Regions from separate parts of the Leuconostoc garlicum genome, predicted to be linked through region 1. Evidence: riboswitches for the same ligand, from Rfam matches in the RefSeq annotation. Region 1 holds a riboswitch; the other holds the start of a gene.
The links. A riboswitch is a leader RNA that binds a small molecule or an ion and turns the genes downstream of it on or off. The one in region 1 is predicted to bind FMN.
Positions count from the first base shown of each region.

Region 2: linked by a shared signal. The riboswitch ahead of ribD (bifunctional diaminohydroxyphosphoribosylaminopyrimidine deaminase/5-amino-6-(5-phosphoribosylamino)uracil reductase RibD) and the one ahead of A9176_RS05890 (ECF transporter S component) in region 1 are both predicted to bind FMN.

Region 1 covers NZ_CP016329.1:1,153,697-1,160,090, forward strand. The annotation lists gene A9176_RS05855 (GatB/YqeY domain-containing protein) at 1-413, shown strand, start outside; gene A9176_RS05860 (CvfB family protein) at 526-1,407, shown strand; gene xerD (site-specific tyrosine recombinase XerD) at 1,391-2,287, shown strand; gene A9176_RS05870 (hypothetical protein) at 2,326-2,682, shown strand; gene A9176_RS05875 (segregation and condensation protein A) at 2,661-3,437, shown strand; gene scpB (SMC-Scp complex subunit ScpB) at 3,430-4,029, shown strand; gene A9176_RS05885 (pseudouridine synthase) at 4,022-4,771, shown strand; FMN riboswitch at 4,824-4,959, shown strand; gene A9176_RS05890 (ECF transporter S component) at 5,026-5,610, shown strand; gene A9176_RS05895 (hypothetical protein) at 5,687-6,259, shown strand; gene cmk ((d)CMP kinase) at 6,273-6,394, shown strand, end outside.
Region 2 covers NZ_CP016329.1:1,259,922-1,266,315, reverse strand. The annotation lists partial or broken gene A9176_RS06410 (NADPH-dependent F420 reductase) at 1-628, opposite strand, end outside; gene A9176_RS06405 (LLM class flavin-dependent oxidoreductase) at 631-1,671, opposite strand; gene ribH (6,7-dimethyl-8-ribityllumazine synthase) at 1,840-2,319, opposite strand; gene A9176_RS06395 (bifunctional 3,4-dihydroxy-2-butanone-4-phosphate synthase/GTP cyclohydrolase II) at 2,332-3,525, opposite strand; gene A9176_RS06390 (riboflavin synthase) at 3,518-4,114, opposite strand; gene ribD (bifunctional diaminohydroxyphosphoribosylaminopyrimidine deaminase/5-amino-6-(5-phosphoribosylamino)uracil reductase RibD) at 4,078-5,136, opposite strand; FMN riboswitch at 5,252-5,396, opposite strand; gene A9176_RS06380 (AI-2E family transporter) at 5,482-6,394, opposite strand, start outside.

The DNA of each region.
Region 1 (6,394 bases):
AGCAAGCAATGAAAGATAAGAATAAGGAAGCGCTATCGGTTATTCGGATGGTGAAGTCAACAGTGATGAACGAACAAATTAGTTTGGGTCATGACTTGACACCAGAAGAAGAATTGACGGTGTTATCACGTGAAGTGAAGCAACGTCAAGATTCTCTATCGGAATTTGAAAAGGGTGGCCGTGAAGACTTAGCGGCAGGGATTCGATCAGAATTAACGATCTTGGCCAAGTATTTGCCAGCACAATTGACCGAAGAAGAAATCGTTGCCATTGTTGCGGCAGCTATTGAACAAACTGGCGCAACCGGTCCTAAAGACATGGGCAAGGTTATGGGCGTGGTGACACCGCAAGTCAAAGGTAAAGCCGATGGTAAGGTCGTCGCTGACTTAGTTAAGGCAACCTTGGCACAATAACGACAAGGATAATCGGCTACGGCCGATTTTTTTGTTGGCTTATCGTTGTCTATCCGTGTTAAACTAGGGTATTAAAGAAAAATGCGTGAAGTTGCGCATCAGAGGAAAAATCATGACGAATCCAACAGTTGGTACAATTGTAAAAGCATCAGTAACGGATGAAAATACCCAGTATTTTTTTGCGCAAGTTGATGGCTTTACGTACGAAATTGACAAATCAGAACTTGAAAAGCCCCTTAAGGTTGGGGGCTTTGTAACAGGTTTTGCTTATGAAAATGAAAATCATAAGCTACAAATTACTAAAACACTACCAACAGCTCAAAAAGATGTTTATGGCTGGGGGACGGTTGTGGCCAACCGGCACGACTTAGGGGTGTTTGTCGCTATCGGGCTACCTAACAAGGACCTGGTCGTTTCTTTAGATGATCTGCCAACCATCACAACATTGTGGCCACAAAAGGGTGACCGCTTGATGCTAGCGATGAAAGAAGATAATAAAGGCCGGTTGTGGGGCGAGCTTGCCCAGCAGCACATTATTGGTGCGGTTGCTCGCCGTGCACCACAAGAAATGAAGTCTAAAACAGTTAAAGCCACAGTGTACCGTAATAAAATCGCGGGCACACTTGTGATTACTGAAGATTATTATCTAGGCTTTATTCACCCATCACAACGTCACGATGAGCCAAGATTAGGGGAAGTTCTTAAAGCGCGTGTTATTGGCGTCCGTGAAGATGGCACGTTGAATTTGTCACTCAAGCCATTAGCTTATAAGACAATGGATGAAGATGCCCAATTCTTGTTGCTCCAGTTGCAACGTCGAACGGATCATTTTTTGCCGTTCAATGATAAAAGTAATCCCGAAGCCATTAAGCGTCAATTTGGCTTTAGTAAGAGTCAGTTCAAGCGTGCGTTAGGTCATCTGTATAAAGCCCGCTTAATTGAACAAGTTGACGGTGGTATTCAACTGATTGCCGAAAATGACACAAACAATTAACCTCGCCATTGCCGACTATTTGCACTATATTCGGATAGAACGTGGCTTGTCTGATAATACAATTAACAGTTACCGACAGGATTTAACCCAATTTGGCGCCTATTTGACAGCAGAAAAATTGTCACTGGAAGCAGTCGATCATGTCGTGGTTTTGGCATGGTTGAATCAACTACGGTTAGCTGGTAAATCTAATAATTCTGTGATCCGCATGGTCACGTCGCTTCGGAAGTTTTTTGGCTACTTAGCTCAAGAAAAAATTGTTTTGCCAAATCCGATGCGCGATATTAAACCACCGAAGAAAGCCACGCATTTACCGGCCGTTTTGAGTGTGGCGGAAATTGATGCCTTGCTGGCTGTGCCAACAGACACGACCCCACTTGATATCCGGAATCGCACGTTAATTGAAGTGATGTATGCCACTGGCTTGCGTGTCAGCGAGCTGGTCAACCTTAAGTTAAGTGATTTACATTTGCAATTGGGGTTGATTCAAACCGTTGGAAAAGGCGATAAGGAACGCATTATTCCGATTGGGGAAGTGGCGGCGGACTGGTTAACACGTTATTTTGCCAGCAGTCGCTTGGCCTTACTCAAGGGTAAGGCATCACCCTATGTTTTCTTAAATGATCGTGGGGGACAACTCACACGGCAGGGTGTTTGGAAAATCATTAAGAAGTTGGTTGCTGAAGCAGGCATTACAAAAGATGTCTCGCCTCATACGTTGCGCCACTCGTTTGCCACGCATATTTTAGAAAATGGGGCGGACCTACGGATTGTGCAAGAATTACTCGGGCATGCCGATATTTCAACCACTCAGATTTATACGCATATTTCAAAAAAGCGGTTGAGTGAAGTGTATGATCAGTACCATCCACGGGCATAATTGACCGACGTCAGACCTGCCATTAATGAGGAAGAAAAATGTTAGCATTGGCTAGAAGTGATAATCAAAAAACCGTGATGGGTATTTTATCGTTGTTGCCTGGGTTACGTGAGTTACCGTTTTTGAAAGCTGAAATGGCTTGGTATAACGATCGTGAGACACGTTGTCTCTATGTTTGGCAGCGTAGTAATTGGGTGCAGGGTGTTTTAGGCGTTGAATTTTTAGACCATGATATCGTGTTGGTGCGTCATGTGGCGTTTACCCCAGAAGCCCGCACGGTGGAAAATTATTTTGAGTTGTTGTCTAATTTTCAAACGCAAAATCCAACGGCTTTTTTGATGGGAACCTTAGATAATCAAAAATTAATTAATAAATGGAGAAGAGCAACATCGTAGCGCAGCGTTTAACAATCAAATTAAGCGATTTTGAAGGCCCGTTAGATCTATTACTGCATTTAATTAAAAAATCAGAACTGGATATTTTTGATTTACCAATTGCCACAATCACGGCCCAGTATCTGGCCTTCATTCAGGCGCAGCAAGATATGCAGTTGGATGTGGCATCTGAATATTTGGTGATGGCAGCTACGTTAGTTCAAATTAAATCAGCGGACTTGTTGCCACAAGAAACCTATGACGATGATATGCTGGTTGAGGAGTTGAATGATCCGCGTGATGAATTGATGCGGCAACTGTTAACCTATAAACAGTTTCAAGCTGCTAGTGCGCAATTACGAGAAAGAGAGCGCGCTGATCACCAATCATTTGCACGGTTACCGATGGCAGTCCCAGCAGATTTTGAGCCTGATATGGCACTGGCACCAGGGCTTGGGTTAGTGGATTTACAGGTAGCGTTTGCTAAGTTATTGCGCAAAAAGCGACAACATGAACCCATTAGTCGTCGGGTTGTCCGTGAAAAAATGACGATGGCGCACGCAGTGGCGAATATTCGTCAGCATTTTGCAGCCCACCAAGTTGGGGATATGCTGCCCTTTGAGTCGTTATTTGACCAGTTACATGATCGCGAATCGCTGGTCATGACGTTTATTGCTTTGCTGGAAATGGCAAAGGAAGACCAGGTTATTTTGCATCAAACGGATGCACAAGCAGAAATATTTGTAGAAATTGAGAACATAGACGGGCATGAATAATTTGAGTCAAATTGAAGCACTGCTCTTTGTCGCTGGTGATGAAGGGATGGCGCTATCAACGCTTTGTAGTATTACCCAATTCGATAAGCCGGCAGTGTTGAACTTGATTGAAGCGCTCGCCAATAAATATGCTGATGATCCCAACAGTGCGTTAGAGATTCGGGAAACGGATGGTATGTATCGTTTGGTCACCAAGCCAGCACTTGGCGCGGTTGTTAAGGGCTATTTTGAAGCGCCAGCCCAGGCCACTTTATCACAAGCACAACTAGAATCTTTGGTCATCATTGCCTATAAGCAACCGATTACGCGCATTGAAATTGATCAAATTCGGGGCGTGCAGTCAGCGGGGACCATTCAGAAGTTGATGTTGCGTCAGCTTGTGGTTGAAGCGGGGCGAAAAGATGAACCAGGCCGTCCTATTATGTATGGGACATCAGCCGAATTTTTAGATTATTTTGGCTTAAAGTCACTTGATGAACTCCCACCACTACCAGATTTTGAATCCCTTGACGTCGCAGATGGTGGTGGCGAATTATTTACCAGCGCATTTGATGCGCAGACAACAGAAATGGAAGAAAAAAATGATGTCTGAAGAAGCACAACGTTTACAAAAAGTCATTGCGCAAGCAGGACTTGCTTCACGTCGTGGGGCAGAAGAATTAATCACACAAGGTCGGGTCCAAGTCAATGGTGAGACGGTCAAAAACCTTGGCATCAAAGTGATGCCACATGATACCGTTCAGGTTGATGGGGCACCGATTGAAGGCCGCGAAAAGCTGGTGTATTATTTGATGAACAAGCCACGTGGGGTCGTCACGACAAATAGTGACGACAAGGGCCGCCAAACGGTGCTTGATGTGCTTGAAGACGTGCCACAACGTGTTTATCCTGTTGGTCGTTTAGATTATGATACAACTGGTGTTTTATTATTGACCAATGATGGGGTGATTGCTAATCAATTGATGCACCCTAAGTCACGTGTTGACAAGGTCTATATGGCCAAAGTTGAAGGGATTGCGACTGACGAAAAGCTAGCACCGCTAAAGCGTGGTGTGATCATTCAAGGTCGGAAGACGGCCCCGGCGCGGGTGAGTGTTGAGCGCGTGGATAAAGACAAAAAGACCAGTATGGTACGCGTTATTATTCATGAAGGGCGTAATCACCAAGTGAAAAACATGCTCCAAAAAGTGGGGCTGCCAGTCGCTAAGCTGACTCGTGAACAGTATGCCTTTTTTGATTTGACGGGTCTACAATCGGGTGAATATCGTAAATTAACCAGTGCAGAAGTCAAGCGCCTCAAGAATCAAGACTACAAAATGTATCGTCGCCGCTAAAACGTTGCTTTGTGATGATTACTTTGTTACAATTAGTAAGTAATCTTAATTGAATATACTTCAGGGTCGGGTGTAAATCCCAACCGGCGGTGAGACATGCAAGACATGGTAAGCCCGCGACCTGCGTAAGCAGCTGATCTGGTCAAAATCCAGAGCCGACCGTAAAGTCGGGTATAAAGAAGTTTAAAAAAGAAAGTAAAACTGCCTTTTTGTGCTACCCTGACAAATTGTGCAGTTTTTTTGAGGCAAAAAATATGTCTATCTCACACACACGCACGCAACGCTTAACGCTGATCGCGATTTTAAGTGCCTTGTCATTTGGCTTAATGTTGTTTCCACAATTGCCGTTGATACCAGGGGCTGATTTTTTGAAATTAGACTTTTCAATTGTGCCGGTGCTGATCGCAGGGTATTGGTTAGATCTGATAGCGGCACTGTGGACCGTTATCTTACGGACGCTCTTAAAGTTAATCTTGGCTAATGAAGGGGTCAATACCTATCTTGGCTTACCCGTTAACTTGGGGGCGATTGTGGTCTTTGCGCTTATCTTATTTTGGGTAATGCCGCAGTTTGACGCCAAAAAAATTGGCCGCGCCTTGTTGGCAGTCGGTGCGGCAACAGTGGGCTTAACATTGGCAGGTGTCGTGATGAACTGGTTGATTGCGGTGCCGCTCTATGCGAAGTTTGCCCATTTTGACATCGCTAAAATGATTGGGTTAGGCCAATATTTTATCGCGATGGTGATCCCCTTTAATATTGCGCAAGGTTTGATATGGGGCATTGTCAGTTTTGCGGTGCTTTCTATTTTGCAGCCCATGCAACGTCAAATTTTATCTTAAGCAAACGTTATCGACATCAACGACCTCCTATGTGGTAAACTTTTAAGTGAACTATTATGATGGAGGTCGTTTTATTATGAACGATTTTGACCCAAATAAGATGAGTCGGTCAGCCCGATCAAAGCAACAAAAAGTTGAACCGCAGTTTTCGCGTAAATCAAGCCAACAAAACAGCGAACACAAGCGCCTTCGGGTATTTTTGATTATTCTTGGATTACTGATTTTATCGAGTGTCCCAGTCTATGGCTTTTGGGTGAATCATAAAGCACCCCAGCAACAAGTGGCGTCATCAGTGAGTCATAAGAAAACGGCGTCGTCGAAAAAAGCATCATCTGTTGATTCATCATCGTCATCAGTCGCTTCTTCAGACGATACAGCTGTATCTGAATCTGCTGTAAGTAGTAGTGATGACACAAGTTCAGTTGATGAGAGCGTTTCATCAAGTGCGGTCGAAAGTAGTAGCAGTGCGGCACCTGAAGTATCATCATCAAGTGTTGCCAACAATACAGCCGTGCTCGGTGCCAGCCAAACACTTTATAATTTTGCCGTGACCCATGGGATGACAACAGATCAAGTGATTGCGTTAAACCCAGGCCTGACGGTGTCAAATTACACCCAATATGCTGGTCGCGATTTGAATATTCGCTAAGTTAGAGGAGACTATGACAAATAATTTTCAGGTGGCAATTGATGGTCCAGCATCAGCTGGTAAGTCAACGATTGCTAAAATTTTAGCTACCCAATTACAATATGTTTACGTAGATACAGGTGCAATGTATCGTGC
Region 2 (6,394 bases), 110 kb from region 1:
CGATCAATCATGGCTTGTAATTCTGGTAACGTTACATTGGCACCAAATACTTCACTGCCAGGTTCGAGCATGATGCCATTTGCCAATGGTCCAACATAGAGACTATCAAAACCTAAATCATTGATAAACCCACGAACTGTCGCAATGGCGGCGTCATCATCACCGGCCAGTGCCAATGCCTTACGCTTTGGTGTCCCTGCTGGTGCTGACTCGTCAAATAAATCATGGTAACCCATATGATTAAAAGCTTTTATCACTTGACTATTGGATAAAAGCGTTGGACTAATTCACTTGACGATTGCAAAGGATTGGTTAAATCAGTACGAATCCCATCAACTTCCCACCAATAATTCATCGCATCTAACACGAGTTTACCATCTAAACCAGAGCGATCAATTGTTTCATATTTACTTAATGGCAAGGCTAGGATGACCAAATCGGCCTTAGCCTCCGCCTCTGCTGCCGTGACGGCTTTTGCGCCAGGTGCTAACACTTCAACTGTTAAAGCGATTTTTTCAACTGATCCAGAGCCAGCAATCAACACCTCGTATCCAGCTTTTAAGGCTAATTGTGCCAGTACGATCCCAACTTTTCCAGCCCCCAAAATACCGACTGTTTTAATCGCCATGGTTAATCCTCCGCTAATAATTCTCGTACACGTGGGATGACTTCAGTGGCGTACAATTCAATCATCCGTTCACGGGCTGCTGCGGGTTGCTCACCAGCACCATAAACCAAATCAAAACGGCCAACCCCAAGCGTCTTAATCGCTTTAGCCATGCGTTGGGCAACCACTTCTGGTGTGCCGACATACATTGAACCAGATTGGATTTCGTGTTCAAAGTGTTCGCGAGACATTGGTGCCCAACCACGCGTCACCCCAATTTTATCAAAGGCGAGCTTAATATTTTCCCAAGCCATCTCAACAGCAGCTTCTTGCGTATCAGCAATGAAACCGTGAGAGTGCATTCCCAATGGGTGCGTTGGCATCTCAAACTGCTTAGCCGCCCGTTCGTACAGTTCAACATACGGCTTGAAACGAATTGGATCGCCACCAATAATGGCTAAAATCACCGGGAAACCAAAATGCGCTGCGCGGACAATCGATTCTGGTGAACCACCGACACCAACCCAGGTGTCCAAATGACCTCTTTCCGTTTTTGGAAAGACGTCGGCTTGTTTCAAGCTCTGGGTAAATTCACCTTGCCAATCAAACGGCTTTTCTTCTAATAACTTTGAAAACATGGCGATTTTTTCTTCAAATAAAGCATCGTAATCACCAAGATCGTAACCAAACAATGGGAATGATTCTGTGAAAGAACCACGCCCTAAAATAATCTGGGCGCGACCGTTAGAAACGGCATCCAACGTTGAAAAACGTTCAAAGACACGGACTGGATCATCAGAACTCAAGACCGTCACACCAGAACCAAGGGTAATTTGCTTTGTTTGTGTCGCAATCGCGGCCAAAACTGTTTCAGGACTAGAAATGGCAAATTCTTCACGGTGGTGCTCACCTAGCGTAATGACATCAACGCCTAATTCATCGGCCAACACCGCTTCTTTGACAACTTGACGCAACGCTTGCGCATACGTCATCAACTGCCCATCACTGTTTTTGGGGACATCCCCAAATGTATCTAATCCTAAAATTACTTTTTCTGGCGCCATGTTCTGCTCCTTGTTTTCACTTATTTTTTATAAGTAAATTTTATGTTGAAATGTGACATTTGTCAACCAATATGTTTAACAACAAAAAAAGCAAGCGGTTAACCGCTTGCTCAAATGTTTTTGAACTTAGTTCAAATGATGTGGCCGATGGCTTGTGCACCATGCTGTTTATTGCCGCGCAATGGGCACAATTTGGTCATAAAGACTAAGCACTTCGAGTAAACTCAGCGTGACTTCAGCGCCTTTATTGCCAGCTTTGGCGCCAGCACGATGTTGGGCTTGTTCTAATGTGTCCGTCGTGACCACACCAAAGACAATTGGGATTGACAACGTCTGACCGAGCGCTACCACCCCATCCGCCGCAGCATTAATCACTAAGTCATAGTGCGCGGTATCGCCTTTAATCACAGCGCCCAGCGTCACAATCCCATCAAAGGCTTGCGTTTCGGCGACTTGCTTGGCCACCATTGGGATTTCAAATGCCCCTGGCACCCAAAATACACTGATATTTTCTGCTGCGACACCGTGCATGACTAGCGTCGTTTGCGCACCTTTTAAGAGTTGCTCAGTAATTAAATCATTAAATCGACTGACAACAATTGCAATTCGTCGATGTTCATGTTGCGTGAAATGGCCTGAATAGATCATCATGGTCTCCTTTTAGAGTTGGTGCTGGAATTTTTCTTTTTTGGTTTGTAAATAGGTTTCGTTATAGGGGTTTTTGCCAACTAACAACGGCACACGCGCGACAACGTCAATCCCACACGCTTTTAAAGCAGTCACTTTATCTGGATTATTGGTGATTAACCGAATCGTCGTCAAACCCGCCGCCCGCAGTATCTCAGCTGCTTGGCTGTAAGTTCGTTCATCAGGTTGATGATTGAGATGTAGGTTAGCATCATAGGTATCGAACTGGTGCTCTTGCAAGACATAACTACGTAATTTTTCATGCAAGCCAATTCCCCGCCCTTCTTGTCTCAGATACAAAACGGCCCCACCATCTTGGGCGACCATGGCCAATCCAGCTTGTAATTGCGGGCCACAATCACAACGATAGGACCCAAACGTATCCCCAGTTAAACATTCAGAATGTAACCGTACTAATGGCGGTTCTGATACTGATTGTTGACTGCGGAGTAAGAGCGCTGGTTCCGCTTGACCGGTTTGATATTCCGTTAACATCAAATCGCCGTACCGCGTTGGCAAATGAACGGTTACGCCTTCCTGAATACTTAACGTCGCTTCAAATTCACGATACGCCACCAAGTCAGCCATACTTAATTGTTGTAAGCCATGCGTTGCGGCTAACTTGGCCAAACTTGCTTCTCTGGCCATATGGCCATCATCAGATAAAATTTCAATAATATAGGCGACTGGTGGCACACCGGCAATCTTGGCCAGTTCAACCGCCCCTTCCGTATGCCCTTGTCGTTGCAAGACGCCACCATCTTCAGCAACCAATGGGAAAATATGACCAGGTGTTTCAAACTGTTGGGCCCCAGCACTCAAATTCGCGAGTTGTTGAATTGTATGGGCCCGTTCAAAGGCCGACACCCCTGTTGTGCTATCAATGTGATCGACGCTCACCGTAAATTTTGTCCCAAATTTTTCTGAATTCTGTTGCGTCATTTGCGCTAATCCGAGCGCAGCAGCCCGTTCAGCGGTCATCGGCACGGCCAGTACCCCACGGGCAATAGTGAGCGCTTGATTAATTTTTTCAGGCGTCACAAATGAGGCTAACCCGACTAAATCACCCTCATGTTCACGGTTTTGGTCATCTGTTAAAATGATCAGTTCGCCTTGCTTTAAAGCTGCCACCGCCTGCCGGACACGGGCTTGTACTGTATCACTCATGTGTCGCTCCCATCAAATATTTTGCTAAAATGTCAGTTTCAAGATTAACCTTGTCCCCGACGCGTAAGTCACTTAACGTTGTGTGGGTCAAGGTATGTGGAATTAACCCGATTGTGAAAGTATCTGTTGCACAAGTGACCACGGTCAAACTGACGCCTGACACGGTAATGGCGCCTTTTGGCACAATTTGTTGTCGTAATGTCGATTGCTCAGGTTTAAATGTCAATAACACAGTGTCCTCAATTTGAGCAACTTGCGTCACTTGTGCCATGCCGTCGACATGTCCTGACACAATATGCCCGTCAAACCGATCCGTTACCAACATGGATTTTTCCAGATTAACAGCTTGCCCAATCTGATATTGTTGCACAATGGTCGTGGCATAAGTTGGTTGCATAATGTCAAAGGTTGCTACGTCAGCTGTTTTCGTCACAATCGTTAAACAAACGCCATCAATCATGATACTATCCCCAATCTTACTGGTCTCAAAAAAATGATTAGACGCGGTCACCTGGAGGCGCAATGTTTGTGATAATTGCTGCTGAATGCTGGTTACACGACCAATGGTTTGCGTGATGCCTGTAAACATGTGGCAACCTCCTGATTAATATAACGTTGTCGTTGCGTATGACCGATGCGTTGAATATCATCTGGCAACTGTGGCAACACAATCCCGCTGACGCCGTTAGCTAAAAGACTATCTGCCGTGTAAATGAGACATTCATGCCAGAGTTGGGCTTGTAAGAAGCTCCTCATCAGAGTAGGACCGCCTTCGACCATCACAGATTGCATGCCCCGACGACCAAGATCAGCAATCACCCCAGGTAACCCCGCCGACATCAATACAACATTTGGTTGTTGGGCAAATTGTGCATTTTCTGTATACACTAACCAATCTTTTAAGCGGGCCGCAGGTTCATGCGCCAAGCGACCACGCCGATCAATCACTACCCGTTGCGGTTGTTGATGCGTTAACACCACATCACGTACCGTTAAGCGTGGCTGATCAATACGCCACGTCTCAGAACCGACAATAATAGCACTATGTCGCGCACGCTGGCGATGGACATCTAAATCCGCTACGGCATCCGTGATTTTACTACGTTGCCCACGCACTGCACTCACATAACCATTGTGTGATTGAGCTAATTTGAGTTGAATATAGGGTTGGTGCTGTTCGTGATACTGATAAAACGCTGGATTAAGCTGCCGACTATCATCAGTATCAAGCACGACCACTGAAATACCGGCAGCGCGTAATTTTTGGACACCTAAACCATGTGTGGCTGGGTTAGGATCCAAGTCACCAATCACCACTCGTGCCAGCCCCCAGTCACGGATCGTTTCAGCACAGGCGGCTACTTTACCACGGACTGCACATGGTTCCAGCGTGACATACAGCGTTGCCCCCTGTGCATCACGGGCAGCGCCTAAGTGATGAAACGCATTCATTTCCGCATGCGCCCCACCAAACCGTTCATGCCAACCAACCGCCAAGACTTGATCGGCCTTCACGATTACCGCGCCAACCCGCGGATTTTCAAAAGTTTGTTCTGGCTGTGCCTTGGCAGCCGCTATAGCTGCCAGACGAAGCCCTGTTAAATCATCCATCTTTACCTCCTGTATTTTCAGGACAAAAAACCCGATATGCTAATAACAGCACATCGGGTTTACAGTAATTTGATCGATTCAAAAAAGCCCAAGATAGAGAAAATCCCCATCTTGCCTATCTCTTCTCCCATCCAGACTTTAACTGTCGGTCACAGATTCTCACTGTGTCAACCGCATGAACAATCACGCGGGTCACGGACTTTGGGACACGTTGTCCCATCACCGTCGGTCGGGAATTTCACCCTGCCCCGAAGATTAATTATTTAACCCTTTCAGAGTAGCACCCAAAACCATTCCTGTCAATGAAAAAAGCACGTGTGCGCACACGTGCTTTTTTATGCGGCTTTAAACGCCACGAAAACGTTGAATTTTGAAAAAATCTAATAAGAACGTTAAAATTGGTAACCCAATCACAAGACCCCAAACACCAAAGAGCTTTTCCATGATAATCAAATTCAATAAGATCACCAAGATGGGCATATGCGTCCGATGTGACATAAAATGTGGGTGCAAGAAGTAAGATTCCAAAAAGTGAATCACAGCCACCGCAATGAGGATCACAATGACCGTATGCCAATTACCGATAATAAAGGCAGTAATCGTTAACGGTACTAACGACACCAACACACCGACAACTGGAATCAAACCTAAAACAAAAATCATGATGGTAAAACCTAGTAAATATGGGAACTGTAAAAAGGCTAACACCGCCACCATTGCGGCGGTATTAATCACACAAATCAACAGTTGAACTTCAAATAGACGGCCCAAAATGATAATAAAGCGGTGCAAAATAATATAAAATTCACCAAAAAACTTTTTGTATGGACTGTGCAAAAAATGGAGCGACCAATTTCTTAACTGCGGATAAGTAATACAAAAAATAAAACTAAATAGTAACGCTAAAATCAATTCATAGATAATATGACCCAATTGATTGATTTGCGACAGCGCCTTCGTTAAGATTTGTTCGGTACTAAATGAGTTCGTATATTGATGAAAATTTTTATAGACTTCTTTTAAAATCCCATGGGATCGCCAACTGGGATCCGTTGCGAGGACAATCATGCTTTTGACTTGATGAATGAGCGTATTGGCCCCATGATCAATCGCCCAAGTCAGGAAGCCAACAAAAACGATATAAACTAAACTAATGGCAATCCCACGAGAAAGCTTGAAAATGCGTTGGACACGCTTACCAGCATTTAAGGCTAAATACGAAAAAATTGTCGTCAATAACAGCAAAGACATAAACTGT